Novosphingobium sp. G106: one gene and its partner. The protein of the gene in region 2 interacts with the protein of the main gene of each other region in a pairwise test. Links are inferred from orthologs where the notes say so. Each region holds a gene or a part of one and is shown on either strand. Other genes may lie near its edges.

Region 1 (3,741 bases), 1.1 Mb from region 2 along the record:
AACACCGCCGCGGGAATGTCGCTGGCGGGTGCGACCGGGCTTTGGGCCGCCGCGGGTGCGGTGGCCAGCGCGCCGGCAAGGGCGATCATCGCGATAGGCTGTCTCATGGACTCCCCTCCTCGGAAGTGGCCGGCGCCGCGCGGATATGGGGTCCTTGCGGAAGATCGATGCGGGGGATCGCGCCGGCCTGACGCGATAACGCGCGGGGGTAGGTTCGGTTCCTTTGATCCTCCCCTGCGAGGGGGAGGTGGCAGTCGCGTCGCGACTGACGGAGGGGTATCACCCTATCCTGAGAGCGGGACACCCCTCCACCACCCGCTTCGCGGGCGGTCCCCCTCCCCTTGCAGGGGAGGTTCTTACTCCGCGGCCACCCTGCCCCGTTCCAGCAGCGGCGCGAGGTAGTGGCCGGTGAAGCTGCGCGGGTTGGCGGCGACCTGCTCGGGCGTGCCCTCGGCGACGATCTCGCCGCCGCGCACGCCGCCTTCGGGGCCGAGGTCGATGATCCAGTCGGCGACCTTGATGACGTCGAGGTTGTGCTCGATCACCACGACCGAATTGCCCTGGTCGACCAGCCGCTGCAGCACTTCGAGCAGCTTGCGCACGTCCTCGAAGTGCAGGCCGGTAGTCGGCTCGTCGAGGATGTAGAGCGTCTGCCCGGTCGAGCGCCGGCTGAGCTCCTTGGCCAGCTTGACCCGCTGCGCCTCGCCCCCCGACAAGGTCGTCGCCTGCTGGCCGACCTTGACGTAGCCCAGGCCGACCTCGTTGAGCATGTGCATCTTCTCGCGGATCGGCGGGACGGCCTTGAAGAACTCCTCGGCATCCTCGACCGTCATGTCGAGCACGTCGGCGATCGAGTGGCCCTTGAACTTCACTTCCAGGGTCTCGCGGTTGTAGCGCTTGCCGCCGCATTCCTCGCAGGTGACGTAGACGTCGGGCAGGAAGTGCATCTCGATCTTGATCAGCCCATCGCCCTGGCACATCTCGCAGCGGCCACCCTTGACGTTGAAGCTGAACCGCCCCGGCTTGTAGCCGCGCGCCTGGCTTTCGGGCAGGCCGGCGAACCAGTCGCGGATCTGGGTGAAGGCGCCCGTGTAAGTCGCGGGGTTCGAGCGCGGGGTGCGGCCGATCGGCGACTGGTCGATCTCGATCACCTTGTCGCAGTTCTCGAGCCCGGTGATGCGGTCGTGCGGGCCCGCGATCACGCGCGCGCCGTTGAGCGTGCGCGCGGCGCCGGCATAGAGCGTGTCGATCGTGAAGCTCGACTTGCCCGAGCCCGAGACGCCGGTGATGCAGCAGAAGGTGCCGAGCGGGATGCTCGCAGTGACGTTGCGCAGGTTGTTCGCCCGCGCGCCCTCGACCGTGATCTTCTTCTTGTTGCCCTTGCGCCGCTTGGCCGGGATCTCGATCGCCCGCGCGCCGGTCAGGTACTGGCCGGTCAGGCTGTTCGGGTTCGACAGGATATCCTGCAGCGTGCCCTGGGCGACGATCTCGCCACCGTGGACGCCCGCACCGGGGCCAAGGTCGACCACGTGGTCGGCATGGCGGATCGCGTCCTCGTCATGCTCGACGACGATCACCGTGTTGCCGAGATCGCGCAGGCGCTTCAGGGTTTCGAGCAGCCGGTCGTTGTCGCGCTGGTGGAGGCCGATCGAGGGTTCGTCGAGCACGTAGAGCACGCCCGACAGGCCCGAACCGATCTGGCTGGCCAGCCGGATACGCTGGCTCTCGCCGCCCGAGAGCGTACCTGAAGTGCGGTCGAGGTTCAGGTAGTCGAGCCCGACATTGTTAAGAAAACCAAGGCGTTCGTTGATTTCCTTGAGAATGGCATGAGCGATCTGCTTCTGCGTCGGGTTCAGCTTTTCCGCGAGCGTCGAGAACCAGGCATAGGCATCGGCGACCGAGCGCCGCGTCGACATCGAGATGTCCTCGCCGGCGATCTTGACCGACAGCGCCTCGGGCTTGAGCCGCGCGCCGTGGCATGTCTCGCAGGGCTGCGCGGTCTGGTACTTCGACAGCTCCTCGCGCATCCAGGCGCTCTCGGTCTGGAGCAGGCGGCGGTTGAGATTGCCGATGACGCCTTCGAAGGCCTTGTCGACCGTGTAGCTCTTCTTGCCGTCGATGAAAGTCAGCGGGATCTTCTTGCCGCCGGTGCCGTGGAGGATGATCAGCTTCACCTCGCCCGGCAGGTCCTGCCAGGGCGTGGTCAGGTCGAAGCCATAGGCCTTGGCCAGGCTGGCGAGCACCTGCATGTAATAGGGGCTCGGCGGGTTCGACTTGGCCCAGGGCACGATCGCGCCCTGCTTGAGCGTCAGCGCCTCGTTCGGCACGACCATCTGCGGATCGAACAGCAGCTTCTCGCCGAGCCCGTCGCAGGCCGGGCAGGCGCCCATCGGCGCGTTGAACGAGAACAGCCGCGGCTCGATCGATTCCAGCGTGAAACCCGAGACCGGGCAGGCGAACTTTTCGCTGAAGACGATGCGGTTGGGCGGTAGGCCGGTGCCTTTCATCGCCCCGCCCGTGACGTTGGCACCGCCGGCCTGCTCTTCCTCGCGCCCCGGCACGACGCCCTCGGCGAGATCGACATAGGCCAGCCCCTCGGCCAGCTTCAGCGCCTGCTCGAATGAGTCCGCCAGACGCGTCTCGATGCCCTCGCGCACGGCGAGGCGATCCACCACGACCTCGATGTCGTGTTTGTACTTCTTGTCGAGCGCCGGTGCGGCCTCGATCTCGTACATCTCGCCGTCGATGCGCACGCGCGTGTAGCCGGCCTTCTGCCACTCGGCCAATTCCTTGCGGTACTCGCCCTTGCGCTGGCGCACGACGGGCGCGAGCAGGTAGAGCCGCGTACCTTCGGGCAGCGCCATGACCCGATCGACCATCTGGCTCACGGTCTGCGCCTGGATCGGCAGGCCCGTGGCCGGCGAATAGGGAATGCCGACGCGCGCCCAGAGCAGGCGCATGTAGTCGTAGATCTCGGTCACCGTCGCCACGGTCGAGCGCGGGTTGCGGCTCGTGGTCTTCTGCTCGATCGAGATCGCGGGCGAGAGGCCGTCGATATGCTCGACATCGGGCTTCTGCATCATCTCGAGGAACTGGCGCGCATAGGCGCTCAGGCTCTCGACATAGCGCCGCTGCCCCTCGGCATAGATCGTGTCGAAAGCCAGGCTCGACTTCCCCGAGCCCGACAGCCCGGTGATGACGATCAGCTTCTCGCGCGGCAGCGCCACGTCGATGCCCTTGAGATTGTGCTCGCGCGCACCGCGCACGGTAATGTGAGTCAGCGACATAGCGTGGCGGTGTTCCAGATTTGTTCGATTCGGGCAAGGGGCGGCGGCGCGGCGGGCGAGGCGGCCGGAACCTATGTGGGAAGGCTCCGGAATGGATGCAACACGCATGTGACGGCGACTTTGGCATTGCGAATGACTGACCGCTTCGTTAGCCCCAAAAACGGGCCTAAAATCAGGGGGAGCGCTGCGGTGGTTCAGCCGAGCGGAGCAATTGTGAGTCTGGCAACAGGGGCGGAGAAAGACGTGGTCTTCTCCCCGGACGGCAGCAAGCTTTACGTATCCAGCGGTGGGACGGTCACTGCCTACAGCGTGGCCAGCGGTGCCGTGACGGCGACATGGGCCGTCGGCACACAACTCGGCGGCATGGACGTGTCGACCGACGGCCATTACCTCGTCGCGACCGAACTTACCTATGGCCCTACGGTTTCCAGCACCGACAATCCTTGGGGAACCG
Region 2 (3,115 bases):
CGGTCGTAGCCCCAGGTCCGCCCCTGCGAGCAGGCGCTGCCGCTGAGCAGCGTCACCCGGTTCTCAGTCGGCGCGTTGCACCGCACCTGGCGGCTGCCGCGCGCCGTGCAGCTTATCCGCCCGGCATAGCCGCGGTTGTCGCCATAGCCGGGACCGGGTCGCGGCGGCTGGATCTGCGGTCGGCCGGGATAGGGGCTCGGCAGCGGTGTCGGGCGGTCCGGAACGGGGCCGGGCAACGGGACTCGCCTGTCCCGCCAGGCCGGTTTGGTCTGGGCCAACACCGGCGTGATGCCTTGCGCGATCAATGCGGTCGACAAAACGATCGCGGCGAGCCTGCGAGTCATACGCTACCCTCCTCTGCGGGCCGCTTCTGCGACCATCTATCGACCGCGATTGTGCCCCATGCCTTGCCCTTTGCAAGCCGAACATTTTCGGTGACCCAGGCGCATTGCCACCGCGCAATCCGTTCCCCATATATTCCGCCATGGTCGAACTCGTCATCCGCCGGGGACTCGCAGAACCCGACACTTCCGAAAACTTCGTTCCCCACAAACCGCAGCGCCCGGAGAAGAGCGATGGCGGCAAGCCCTTCGTGCTGTCCTCCGAATATCAACCGGCCGGCGACCAGCCGACAGCCATCGCCGATCTGACCGAGGCAGCGCTGGCGGGGGACAAGACCCAGGTCCTGCTCGGCGTCACCGGCTCGGGCAAGACCTTCACCATGGCCAAGGTGATCGAACAGCTGCAGCGCCCGGCGCTGATCCTTGCCCCCAACAAGATCCTCGCCGCGCAGCTCTACGGCGAGTTCAAGAGCTTCTTCCCCGACAACGCGGTCGAGTATTTCGTCTCCTACTACGACTACTACCAGCCCGAGGCCTACGTGCCGCGGTCGGACACCTACATCGAGAAGGAAAGCTCGGTGAACGAGGCGATCGACCGGATGCGCCATTCGGCCACGCGTTCGCTGCTCGAACGCGACGACGTGATCATCGTCGCCTCGGTCTCGTGCATCTATGGCATCGGCTCGGTCGAGACCTATTCGGCGATGATCTTCGATCTCAAGAAGGGCACCAGCGTCGACCAGCGCGAGATCGTCCGCAAGCTCGTCGCGCTGCAATACAAGCGCAACGATGCCGCCTTCAGCCGCGGCAATTTCCGCGTGCGCGGCGACAGCCTGGAAATCTATCCGAGCCACTACGAGGACATGGCCTGGCGCGTGACCTTCTTCGGCGACGAGATCGAGGAGATCGCCGAATTCGATCCGCTGACCGGCAAGAGCGGCGCCAAGCTCAATCAGGTCCGCGTCTATGCCAATTCGCACTACGTGACGCCCGGCCCGACACTCAAGCAGGCGAGCGAGGCGATCAAGTTCGAGCTCGTCGAACGGCTCAAGGAACTCGAGACCGAGGGCAAGCTGCTTGAGGCCCAGCGGCTGGAACAGCGCACCAATTTCGACCTCGAGATGATCGCCGCCACCGGTTCCTGCGCGGGGATCGAGAACTACAGCCGCTTCCTCACCGGCCGCCTGCCCGGCGAGCCGCCGCCGACGCTGTTCGAATACCTGCCCGATGACGCGCTGCTGTTCATCGACGAAAGCCACCAGACCGTGCCGCAGATCGGCGCGATGTCGAAGGGCGACCACCGCCGCAAGATCACGCTGGCCGAATACGGCTTCCGCCTGCCGAGTTGCATCGACAACCGCCCGCTGCGTTTCAACGAATGGGACGCGATGCGCCCGCAGACGGTCGCCGTCTCGGCAACGCCCGGCGGCTGGGAAATGGAGGAAAGCGGCGGCGTCTTCGCCGAGCAGGTAATCCGCCCCACAGGCCTGATTGACCCGCCCGTGCTGATACGCCCGGTCGAAGACCAGGTGCAGGACTGCATAAACGAATGCCGCGAGACCGCGCAGAACGGCTACCGCACGCTCGTCACCACCCTGACCAAGCGCATGGCCGAGGACCTGACCGAGTTTATGCACGAGGCGGGGCTGCGCGTGCGCTACATGCACAGCGACGTCGAGACGCTCGAACGCATCGAACTGATCCGCGACCTGCGGCTCGGCGTCTATGACGTGCTCGTCGGCATCAACCTGCTGCGCGAAGGCCTCGACATCCCCGAATGCGGCCTCGTCTGCATCCTCGATGCCGACAAGGAAGGCTTCCTGCGCAGCGAAACCTCGCTGATCCAGACGATCGGCCGCGCCGCTCGCAACGTCGACGGCCGCGTCATCCTCTATGCGGACCGCATGACCGGCTCGATGGAACGCGCCATCGCCGAAACCGACCGGAGGCGCGACAAGCAACACGCCTACAACCTCGAACACGGCATCACCCCGGAATCGATCAAGCGCGACATCCACAACATCGTCGCAGACACCGCGAGCCGCGACGGCGTGCTCGTGGACATCGAAGCCGAGGGCGAGAACAACCTCGTCGGCCACAACCTGCGCAGCTACATCGAAGACCTCGAAAAGAAGATGCGCGCCGCGGCCGCGGACCTCGAGTTCGAGGAAGCTGGCAGGCTCCGCGACGAGATCAGGCGGCTGGAAGCGGACGAACTCGGGATACCCGACGGCGAGAAGAAAGCGCCGATCGTGGGGCGCAGCAACGAAGGCAAGCCGGGGACGCGCAAGGGGCGGTTTGGGAAGGAGAGCCGGCGAAAGTGGGGGCGGTAGGAGTCGCCTCGAGCGGTTGTTATAGGCCACTGTGTATCATATTATCTTCCATATTTCATAAAGCAATTCGGGAGAGAGCCATGGACAAGGACGCGATGATCGATATCGCCGAGCGGTCGATGCACTACCAGGACATCGGCGAGGTCGAGCAGCAGATCGCGCTCTATGCCGAGGACTGCACGTTCAAGATGCCGACCACCGCGGTGCCGATGTCGGGCCTCGACGAGTTGCGCAAGTCGGTCGCGGCTTGGCCCAAGGCGGAGACCAAGGCCGAGTGGTTCAATGCCGAGGGCAACCGCCTCGTCATGTGCTGGAACTGGCGCGGGGTCGGCGAGAACTGGCCCAAGGATATGCCGCTGCTGCGCGGCATCTCGATCTTTGAGTTCAACGAGGCCGGACTGATCCAGCGCTACGAAGATTTCTTCGATCCGGACTGGATGA

What was found.
Region 1: the proteins of uvrB (region 2) and uvrA interact in binary tests that used the Escherichia coli proteins (3 or more experiments, as listed by UniProt). The link is inferred for Novosphingobium sp. G106 from one-to-one orthologs.

The regions. Positions count from the first base shown.
Region 1 is NZ_JAHOOZ010000001.1:6,093,458-6,097,198, reverse strand. Bases 157-3,682 are described here. They hold uvrA (excinuclease ABC subunit UvrA), read right to left. Parts: upstream 3,288-3,682; coding sequence 357-3,287; downstream 157-356. Other genes in these bases: KRR38_RS29740 (calcium-binding protein), read left to right, coding at 3,531-3,682. Outside these bases: KRR38_RS29750 (CHRD domain-containing protein), read right to left, coding at 1-107; more of KRR38_RS29740, read left to right, coding at 3,683-3,741. UniProt on the Escherichia coli protein: The UvrABC repair system catalyzes the recognition and processing of DNA lesions. UvrA is an ATPase and a DNA-binding protein. A damage recognition complex composed of 2 UvrA and 2 UvrB subunits scans DNA for abnormalities.
Region 2 is NZ_JAHOOZ010000001.1:5,029,216-5,032,330, reverse strand. What follows is about bases 180-3,079. They hold uvrB (excinuclease ABC subunit UvrB), read left to right. Parts: upstream 180-484; coding sequence 485-2,674; downstream 2,675-3,079. Other genes in these bases: KRR38_RS24375 (nuclear transport factor 2 family protein), read left to right, coding at 2,755-3,079; KRR38_RS24385 (DUF3011 domain-containing protein), read right to left, coding at 180-344. Outside these bases: more of KRR38_RS24385, read right to left, coding at 1-179; more of KRR38_RS24375, read left to right, coding at 3,080-3,115. UniProt on the Escherichia coli protein: The UvrABC repair system catalyzes the recognition and processing of DNA lesions. A damage recognition complex composed of 2 UvrA and 2 UvrB subunits scans DNA for abnormalities.